3 regions of the Pseudoalteromonas sp. ABV4_021 genome follow, and region 3 is predicted to be linked to each of the others. Evidence: predicted binding sites of a transcription regulator. Region 3 holds the regulator's gene; each other region holds the start of a gene.
The links. The regulator ArgR, encoded in region 3, controls arginine synthesis, uptake and breakdown. The targets are predictions, from matches to a motif close to ANTGAATANNTATTCANT.

Region 1 (3,292 bases), 1.1 Mb from region 3:
CTCTAATGGCACTAAACGTTTCACGTTGTCAGTTAACCACTGCTTGTAGGTATGACGCTTTTTCAAATCTTCGTCGATTTCGCACGATTGCCATACTTTGCCATGCAATGTATCAATAACCAGTAATTCACCCGGCCCAACACGGCCTTTTTCTTTAACCTCGTCAGCAGAGTAATCCCAAATACCCACTTCTGACGCTAAAGTAATATGATTATCTTTAGTAATTACATAACGAGCAGGACGTAATCCGTTTCGGTCTAAGTTACACGCGGCAAATCGGCCATCCGACATTACTAACCCTGCAGGACCATCCCAAGGCTCCATGTGCATTGAGTTAAAATCATAAAAGGCACGTAAGTCTTCATCCATTGCACGGTTTTTCTGCCATGCAGGTGGCACTAGCATGCGCATCGCTCGGAAAATATCCATACCACCCGCTAAGAATAGCTCTAGCATATTATCTAGGCTTGAGCTGTCTGAGCCCGATTCATTTACAAATGGTGCCGCGCTTTGTAAGTCAGGAAGTAATGGTGACGAAAACTTATATGCGCGCGCTCTCGCCCACTGGCGGTTACCTTCGATAGTGTTAATTTCACCGTTGTGTGCAAGGTATCTAAATGGTTGTGCCAACGGCCAGCGCGGTTGCGTATTGGTAGAAAAACGTTGGTGGAAAACGCAGATAGCAGATTCCATGCGCATATCGGCTAGATCAAGGTAGAAATTCGGCAAATCTGCCGGCATCATTAAGCCTTTATACACCGATACTAAGCCCGACAGGCTCGCAATATAAAAATGTTCATCATTAATTTGTTTTTCTATGCGACGTCGTGCGATGTACAAACGGCGCTCTAAATCTTTTGGACGCCAGCCTTCTGGCGCTGAAATAAAGACCTGTTGAAAATTAGGTAATTGTTCCAGCGCAATCGGTCCTAGACTTGCTGGATTAACGGGCACATCGCGCCAACCAACCAGTTTTAGCGTTTCTTTTTCTAGTTCTTCACTAATTACCTGTTTGTTGTGCTCTGCGATGACCGGATCAGGACTTAGGAATAACATACCAACAGCGTAGTTTTTACCTAAGTGCCAATCATTTTCTGCAGCAACAGCACGGAAGAAACCGTCTGGTTTTTGCAATAACAACCCACAACCATCGCCGGTTTTACCATCTGCTGCAATACCACCGCGGTGTTGCATTCGATCTAACCCAGTGATCGCTGTGCGAACTAATTTGTGACTCGGCTGGCCTTCAATGTGCGCGATAAGGCCAAAACCGCAATTATCTTTTTCTAATCTCGAGTCATATAACATGTTGGACTCCTCCCTTGCTACAGCTCAAGTGAACAAAACAGTTGTGATTGACGGAAGTATTGGCATGACCGTATCGAAGTTTTATGACAGTTCGATAAGTAATAGCGATTTTGTTAACGCGAAACAAAGGTTGCTAATGTTGGTACGTGCCGAGTGTTCACTTGCGCGATTCTCAAAATTAACCAAGATATTGCTTAGAGTCAACCAAATTGTGAATACATATTCAGGCTGTTGAATATTTTTCACTTATACATAAATTCAACAAATTTGCCGATAAAATCCTCTAAACTGCGGTTATCTTGGTTATAGGATCTTATTGACACCGGTATCATATTAACACCATGTAAATAAAAACAACTCTCAACTGTAGTTTACGTAAACGTAAACTATTCATGATTTTGAATATTTATTCATGGTAATACCAATTAACCGAAAACCCACTTTTTAAACTTGAATTATCTTGTACATCAGGCAGGACGCTAGTTTGCGGGCGAACACTTTCCAGCGTTTTGTTGAATGGTTTTAATCGTTCCGGCTTGCTCAAACTCTGATAGCTTGGCATTAATTTTAACTTGCAGCGATTGCCACATTGCGTTGCGTTTACTTATAGCATAGTAAAAATCATTATATTGAAAGGCGGGTTCAATGAATTTAATTTGATTTTTGTCACCTTGCTCGTCGTGACTTAACAGGTATTCGATCACATTGGGATCAGCAACTATGTAATCTACCCGACTTGCCAATAAGAGTTTTAGGTTTTGTTGATCATCGCGCGCTTGAATTGCATTAAAAAAGCCAAGATCAAGGTGCTTATCAAACTCAGGGGTATTTTGATACCCTCTTACAACACCAATTCGCGCCCCTTGAATTGACTGAAAAGTGCCATCGTACTGTGCTTTATAATTTTCACGGCTCATTAGTCCAATTAAGCCACCCGCGTACGGATTTGATAACGCTAAATTGTTGCGTCTGAAGCTATGTGCTATTACATCACTGGGGGCGGTTACTTCTATAAAGTATTCTGGGAACAAAATATCAGCCTGCCCTAATTCAGCCATGCGTACCGAACGAGCCCAAGGAAAAAACTCGACACTAATACCAAACCCAAGTTCATTAAATAATGCTGCGGTAAGTGTAAATACCCAACCTTTGTCACATAAATTACGATCAATGTATGGCGGCCAATCAAGCGTTACTAAGCTTAATTGCTGTGGTAATTCACGGGCTATTTCAAAACGGTTTGCAGAGGGCTGATTAACGGTGATCGTTTTAGTTTGTTGCTGATGTTGATATGAAAATTCGAATGATTTTGCAACGCTCTCTAAACTAAATAAAAACAGCGTAACAACGAGAGGAATAAAATAAGGTTGAAAAGTCATACTAAGCTTAAAACATCATACTAATGAATTAAGCTTAGCAAAAATACCACAAAATCAATTACTACTTAACGTAATATTATTCTGCTTCTTTATTTTTAGCGGCAACTTCGGTGATTAAAGGTTGTAGTTCACCGCGTTGGAACATTTCTACAATAATGTCACAACCACCAATTAACTCACCTTCAACCCATAATTGTGGGAACGTAGGCCAGTTTGCATAAGCTGGTAACTCTGCACGGATATCAGGGTTTTGAAGAATATCAACGTACGCAAATTGCTCACCACATGCCATTAAAGCTTGTGACGCTTGAGATGAAAAACCACAGCTCGGTAATTTTGGAGAGCCTTTCATATAAAGTAGAATTGAGTTTTCTGCGATCTGTTGCTTAATCTTGTCTAACGTTTCCATTTACTACCTCGACACCTTTTGGCGTAATTTATCTTTGTTTAGCAATTCAACCGAGTGATTTACTCGCCTTATTTGGCACACTAGCGCAGTTTCATTGTCGATTATTACTCTTTTTCAACATTCCAATAGACTTATTAGCATCTATTGGCACGCATTTGACCATGCACATCTCACACACTAAATTATCAATGACATC
Region 2 (3,292 bases), on a different contig from region 3:
TTCGCCAATAGCTGATTGTTCACTGGTCATATCATCAATCACGTTATCTGCGTTCTCATGAATTTCTACAAACGTACCGTTTGCTAAATAACGTGCAGCACGAATTTTTGCCCACGGGTAAGCTAAGCCAAGTGACAAACCAATCGCGATTAAGTTAAAGAATACTAAACGTGCAAATTGCATCTCAGTAATCGTTGATTCAAATTTAGCAACGTCTTTAATTTCGCTGTTAGCAAAGTTGTGTGCACGAATACGTGCTTGATAAATACCGGTAATAAGCGCAAACATACCGATATACAACAGCGCAGTAATTGGCGCAATTACAAATGCGGCAGCACTCATGCCTGCTGAATCTAAATTAGCCATATCAACAGTCGCACCAAAAATAGCGGCGCCGATACCGATAACAATTGCAAAACCAAACATGGCACCAATTGACACTGCAACAACTAACAGTGCGGCAACATAGTAGTCAGTTGTAGACAGCGTTGCTTCAACTTTACGATCACCATACGTAATGTTGTTTAAAATATACGAATTAATTTTCTTCATCACCCAAGGCACTAATAGGTATAAGGTAAATACCGATAAAATTGGGAAAATAATGAAAACAAGAAACGCTTCGCCATAGCTGCCGTTAAAACCAAAACGTACATTTCGATAGCTTGTCATGCGGTGTTGGAATCGCATGCTGCGGTTAATAACCCAAGGCATTAAAAATAGTGCGATTAGCATAATAAATAAGCCAAGAATTGGAACAAATTGAACGCTACCAACGTATATAGCAAATAATACGACGGCAATAATGCGGCCAATTAAAATTTGGATCGGATTAGCAAGATAGGTAAATTGGTGCCCATCGACACTGGTATTACTGTAAAAGTAGCGATGTGTTCTGACTTTAGCCCAAGCAGAATAAATGCCGAGGGTGAGTACAGTAAGCACTATATTAACTATCCAGATTGAAAAAAATTGGCCAGTTTGACCTGCGAATTGAACTTGCGAACGGCGAGTTTGCGGCGCTGTGTTTAGGTCCATTAAACGTTTCCTGATTGTATGCAATTGTTAAGCGAACACATTATAAATCATTTAGTTACAAATTAGAACTTGATAATTATATGAAAAGCTATGCATTTAGCTTGAATAAATCTTCAGGAGATTACGGGTTGTTTTTGGTAGTTGATTTGACATTCAAAGGCAAAGCCTCTAAGAAAGGGGCACGTAGATTATTGTTGGGTTTATCGAATAAACCAATTTTTAACAAATACAACGAGTTAAAAATTAATGACCATTAAATGATACCTTGCTAAGCTTTGTAATCAGCGTATTTGGTATCAAAAGGTATTTCCAGCAATAAATTTTTAATCTATGCATAATTATATGACTGATTATGCTTTGTTCGGAGCTGAATATGAGCGACTCTAAAAACGCATTTATTGAAAAAGTAACAAATTGCTTATGCCCACCGGGTAACGGTGTTTTCACCGTTAACACGGCAAAAGAGCGAAAAGAAGCGCTGCACCAGTCAATCTATGGTCAGACCGAAAACATCGATGCGCTGTGGCGTGATAGCCTGCAAACTATTGAACAAAGTGAATATAGCGCAGTAACGTTAGGCATCAGCTCAGATTGCGGCGGTGGCATTTTACGCGGCGCAAACTGGGGGCCGCTATTTTTACGCAGCACCTTAATGGAACAACAACCAAATGCGAAAACATTCGACTTAGGTGATGTGCGCGTTATTCCGCACCTGCTACATGATAAATACTTAAACGACGGTACGATTTCAAACTGTCAAAAAGCGCTTTATCAAGATGAAAGCAGCGATTATCACGTAAGCCCATTATCAATTACCGAAGATGTCTGTGATGACTTTTACGCCAATTTCCCAGATAAAGGGATTTTTGGTATTGGTGGCGACCACTCAATTAGTTACCCATTAACTAAGTCGTACTTAAAGGCAAAACGTGCACAGGGTAAACGTACTGCGATTATCCACTTTGATGCACACACTGACCTACTTGTTGAGCGTTTAGGTATTGATTTATGTTTTGGCTCTTGGTGTACACATATTCTCGAGTTTTTACCGGCGCCTCATCATCTAATTCAGTTTGGTATTCGCTCAAGTGGTAAAGATAAAACACATTGGGAATCTACATTTGGTGTTAAACAACATTGGGCGCACGAGATTAGAGAGCAGGGCGCACAATCAATAGTTGACCAAGTTATTGCACAATTAAAAGCAGATAATGTCGACGAGCTTTACGTTAGTTTTGACATCGATGCCCTTGATGCAACATTTGCAGCAGCAACCGGTACACCTGAATACGATGGTATGACACCAGATGAAGCAATGTTAATTTTAAATGCACTTGCTAAAGAGTTTCCAATTACGGGTGCAGATATGATGGAAATTGCGCCATTTACCGATGCATCACATAGTGGTAAACAAGCGTCTGAAAGTACATTGCGAGAGGGAGCCAAAATTTCTGCCTTGTTAATAAATGCGATGAACAGTAAGTAAATTTAAAAGGTGCCAAATGGCACCTTTTTTGCTTTTATAGTTTCTAAAGTCAATAACAGGGTTTACACTTAACAGTATGAAACCCCCTGATTTATCAAAAAGGTAAAGATGGTAAACCGATTAGCCGCACTGTATGTTTTGTTATGCTTAATGCCTATTAGTGCGTTCGGTAAACTGACGGTATTCACTGAAAATTTAAGTGGCTTTCAATATTACAATGAGCACGGGAAATTTGTTGGGCCCAACTTTGATAAAGTACATCGTGCGTTAAGCGCTGCAAATATTGATTATGAGCTAAATGTACTTGGCTGGTCACTCGCTTATAACGGGGTGTTACGCGATTCAAATGCGTGTATCTTTTCACTTGCCCGTTTACCTATGCGTGAGCCCAATTTTAAGTGGGTTGCTAAACTAAGCTACTTTACGGCATATTTTTATGCCTTACCCGAAAAACAAATTAAATTAGAGTCAATCCTCGCCGCAAAAGAATACAAAACCGCGGTAATAGAAAACAATTTTAGCCACCATTATTTAACACAGCATGGGTTTAAATTAGGTGCGCAATTATTAGTGATTGAGAATGTCGATAGATTGTTTCACATTATGAAGCAGCGTAAGCACGTACTTGATCTCATTGTGTTGAACGAAATGCAATACAAAACACAGCGTGAAATTGATAAAACAACTCCTGAATTAGCCAAGGTATTCAAATTTAAACAAGAAGCAACGAGTTTATATTTCGCATGTAATACTAAAATTAGCGACGAT
Region 3 (3,292 bases):
TATTGATGTTCGTCCGCATTTGGTTAATTATTTCGCTTATACTAATAACAATTAAGTAGGAAACCCGCTATGCCACAAGCGCAATCAGGAGTTTGTGCTGAAGCCAATTTACATGGTGTGCATTTATTTTTAAATGTATTAGATGGCCAAGAACTCAGCTTGTCGAAAAAATTGGCAAGTATTATTGATATGCAAGAGCGGTTTGATCACGAATTTTCAGAAGCACTTGTGTCTTGTGTTGTGGCGATAGGTTCACAGTTCTGGCCACATATTTACCCCAGTAAAATGCCAAAAACGTTGGCGGGTTTTCCGCAATTTGAACATATTGAGCATGCTACGCCATCACGTCCAATAGATTTAATGATTCAAATTAGGGCAGATCGCCTTGATGTAGTTCATTTGTTTGTGATGGAAGTGATTGAATTACTGAGTGGTGATATTGAACTGATTGACCAAGTAAAGTGTTTTCATTATTTAGACGGTCGTGACCTAAATGGCTTTATTTATGGTGTAGCTAATCCCCATGGTCGCAAAAAGCAGCTTGTTGCTTTAGTGGGAGATGAAGACGCTGCATTTTCTGCGGGCAGCTATATTCATGTGCAGCGTTATCGTTATGATTTAAAGGCGTGGCAAGAAATCTCAAAAGCAGAACAAGAAATTGTAATGGGGCGAATGGCTAATTCTAACCAAGCGGTTAGCTGCGCTCCGGAAAACAGCCATAGTGCTCGTACAGAGCTTTACGATGAACATGGCAATGCATTATTTTTAAATCAAGGCATGCCATTTGCTGATATTAACCAACAGGGCTTTTTATTTATTAGCTGTGCAAATAATGGCTATGCGTTTCAAACGCTTCTCAAACACCGTTTAGGCTACATTGATGATAATGGCCCAGATATGTGGCTGGAGTTTGCGAAAAGTGATTTTGGTGCGGCGTTTTTTGCACCATCTGTGAATATGCTTAGGGAATTAGCTAGTTAGATTTAACAAGCTAGAGTTTAAGAGAGTTATGCGACACAAAACTCTCTTAATTAGTTTTAAACGTTTTCGAATAACTTTTTAACGCGTTCTAGTGTAACGTCAATTTCAGAGACTTTTTCAGGGGCGATAAAAATCGTGTCATCACCGGCAATGGTGCCTAACACACCGTCTGCTTTACCAAGTGAATCGAGCAAACGCGCAATTAGTTGTGCAGCACCTGGACTGGTACGAATGATGATCATCATTTCGTTATGCATAATATCAATTACCAGCTGGCGCAGCGGGCTTTTCGCTGTCGGTACACCCATTTCTGCGGGTAAACAATACACCATCTCTTGTTTTGCATTACGTGTACGTACAGCGCCAAATTTACTTAACATGCGAGACACTTTGCTCTGACTAATATTGTCAAAACCCATGTCTTTTAAGGCATCAACAATCTCGCCTTGTGAACCAAAGTTTTCTTCTTTTAAAAGGGCTTTGAACGCTTTAACCAGCGCTTCTTGTTTATCTTGTATTTGCATGTGAACGGGCTGTTTAACCAATTGATGGACGTTACCTTAAATTTTACACAAGTTAGGGCTAATTGCATTAATAAAATCGTCATCTTAATTCAATTAGAGTTGAATTAATCTCAATGAAAACGCGATTTTTTTAATTGATAGCGTTGTCAACTAATCTAGTCGGATAAAGTTTACAACTATGGTCGAGATTTATATAAAAAATACCTGTTTTATTTGTTTTTATGCGCACTTTTCATTATCTTTATGGCACTTTTTTAAATACCTACCTCTAATCACGGAGAATTCACATGAAAGTTGCAGTTTTAGGCGCAGCTGGTGGTATCGGCCAGGCCCTTTCTTTATTACTTAAAACACAATTACCAGCTGGTTCTGAGCTATCGTTATATGATGTAGCGCCAGTTGTTCCAGGTGTTGCTGTTGACCTATCACATATCCCAACTGCAGTTAAAGTTGAAGGTTTTGGTAAAGACGATTTAGATGCAGCACTTGCTGGCGCAGATATCGTAATTATTCCAGCAGGTATGCCGCGTAAGCCGGGTATGGACCGTGCAGACTTATTCAATGTTAATGCAAGCATTGTTAAAACACTTGCTGAAGGCATTGTTAAAAACTGTCCTAAGGCGCTTGTAGGTGTTATCACTAACCCTGTAAACGGCACTGTACCAATCGTTGCTGAAGTATTCAAAAAGGCAGGTACTTACGAAGCTAACCGTGTATTCGGTGTAACGACACTAGACGTTATCCGTTCAGAAGCGTTTATCGCTGAACTTAAAGGCGTAGACGTTGCTTCTGTTAAAGTACCAGTAATCGGTGGTCACTCAGGTACAACTATTCTTCCTCTTCTTTCACAAGTTGAAGGTGTTGAGTTCACTGCAGAAGAAGTTGAAGCACTTACTCCACGTATTCAAAACGCAGGTACTGAAGTTGTTAACGCAAAAGCGGGTGGCGGTTCAGCGACACTTTCAATGGGCGCAGCAGCTGCACGTTTCACTCAGTCTTTAGTTAAAGGCTTACAAGGTGAAGAAGGTGTTATCGACTACGCATACGTTGCAATCGACGGTGGTGACGCAGCATACTTCGCACACCCAGTACGTTTAGGCAAAAACGGTGTTGAAGAAATTCTTTCTTACGGTGAGCTTAGCGCATTCGAAGAGAAAGCAAAGAACGACATGCTTGAAACGCTTAACAAAGACATTCAGGAAGGCATCGACTTCATCAACGGTTAATGCCGCGATAAGTTGTTTGACCCATACTAGCATGGGTTGACACTTTTAATATTAAAACGCTCGATGCACTTCATCGGGCGTTTTGTATTTTAAAGCCGTGTGTGGCCTTCTTTGATTATAGATATCAATGGATTGTTTCACCATTTTCGCAGCTTCTTCCAAGTTATTAGGCTTTGTCAGTAAATACTCGTTTTTCAGTATACCGTTTACGCGTTCCGCCAAGGCATTTTGGTAGCAGTCATATCCATCTGTCATTGAGCACGTTATGCCATATTCTTCGTGTATGCGTTGGTATTCATTTGAGCAATATTGAATACCTCTATCAGAATGATGGATAAGAGGTGAAGTGACTTTTCTATTTTTTAACGCTTGTTTAAACGCCTGTTTTACTGAACTCGTTTTTAAATTATCACTTAGGCTATAACCCACTATTTTTCTAGAGTAAGCATCTGTTACTAGACTTAGATAGGACTCGCATTCTTTCGTTGGCAGGTAAGTGATATCCGCCACCCATAATTGCTCTGGACGAGTTAATTCAATCCCATCTTTTATGATGTTTGG

Region 1: a site for ArgR is predicted at 1,519-1,536, ahead of gltB (glutamate synthase large subunit). Genes of this name have one in related genera too.
Region 2: a site for ArgR is predicted at 1,118-1,135, ahead of ACXAFE_RS15370 (arginase family protein). Genes of this name have one in related genera too.

Annotation. Positions count from the first base shown of each region.
Region 1 covers NZ_JBSWVB010000001.1:1,172,070-1,175,361, reverse strand. The annotation lists gene gltB (glutamate synthase large subunit) at 1-1,308, opposite strand, end outside; gene ACXAFE_RS05620 (substrate-binding periplasmic protein) at 1,788-2,687, opposite strand; gene ACXAFE_RS05615 (Grx4 family monothiol glutaredoxin) at 2,764-3,096, opposite strand.
Region 2 covers NZ_JBSWVB010000002.1:223,703-226,994, forward strand. The annotation lists gene ACXAFE_RS15365 (YjgN family protein) at 1-1,038, opposite strand, end outside; gene ACXAFE_RS15370 (arginase family protein) at 1,412-2,524, shown strand; gene ACXAFE_RS15375 (amino acid ABC transporter substrate-binding protein) at 2,633-3,292, shown strand, end outside.
Region 3 covers NZ_JBSWVB010000001.1:2,233,022-2,236,313, reverse strand. The annotation lists gene ACXAFE_RS10430 (ABC transporter ATP-binding protein) at 1-55, shown strand, start outside; gene ACXAFE_RS10425 (Dyp-type peroxidase) at 70-981, shown strand; gene argR (transcriptional regulator ArgR) at 1,038-1,505, opposite strand; gene mdh (malate dehydrogenase) at 1,793-2,731, shown strand; one part of gene ACXAFE_RS10410 (IS3 family transposase) at 2,783-3,292, opposite strand, start outside.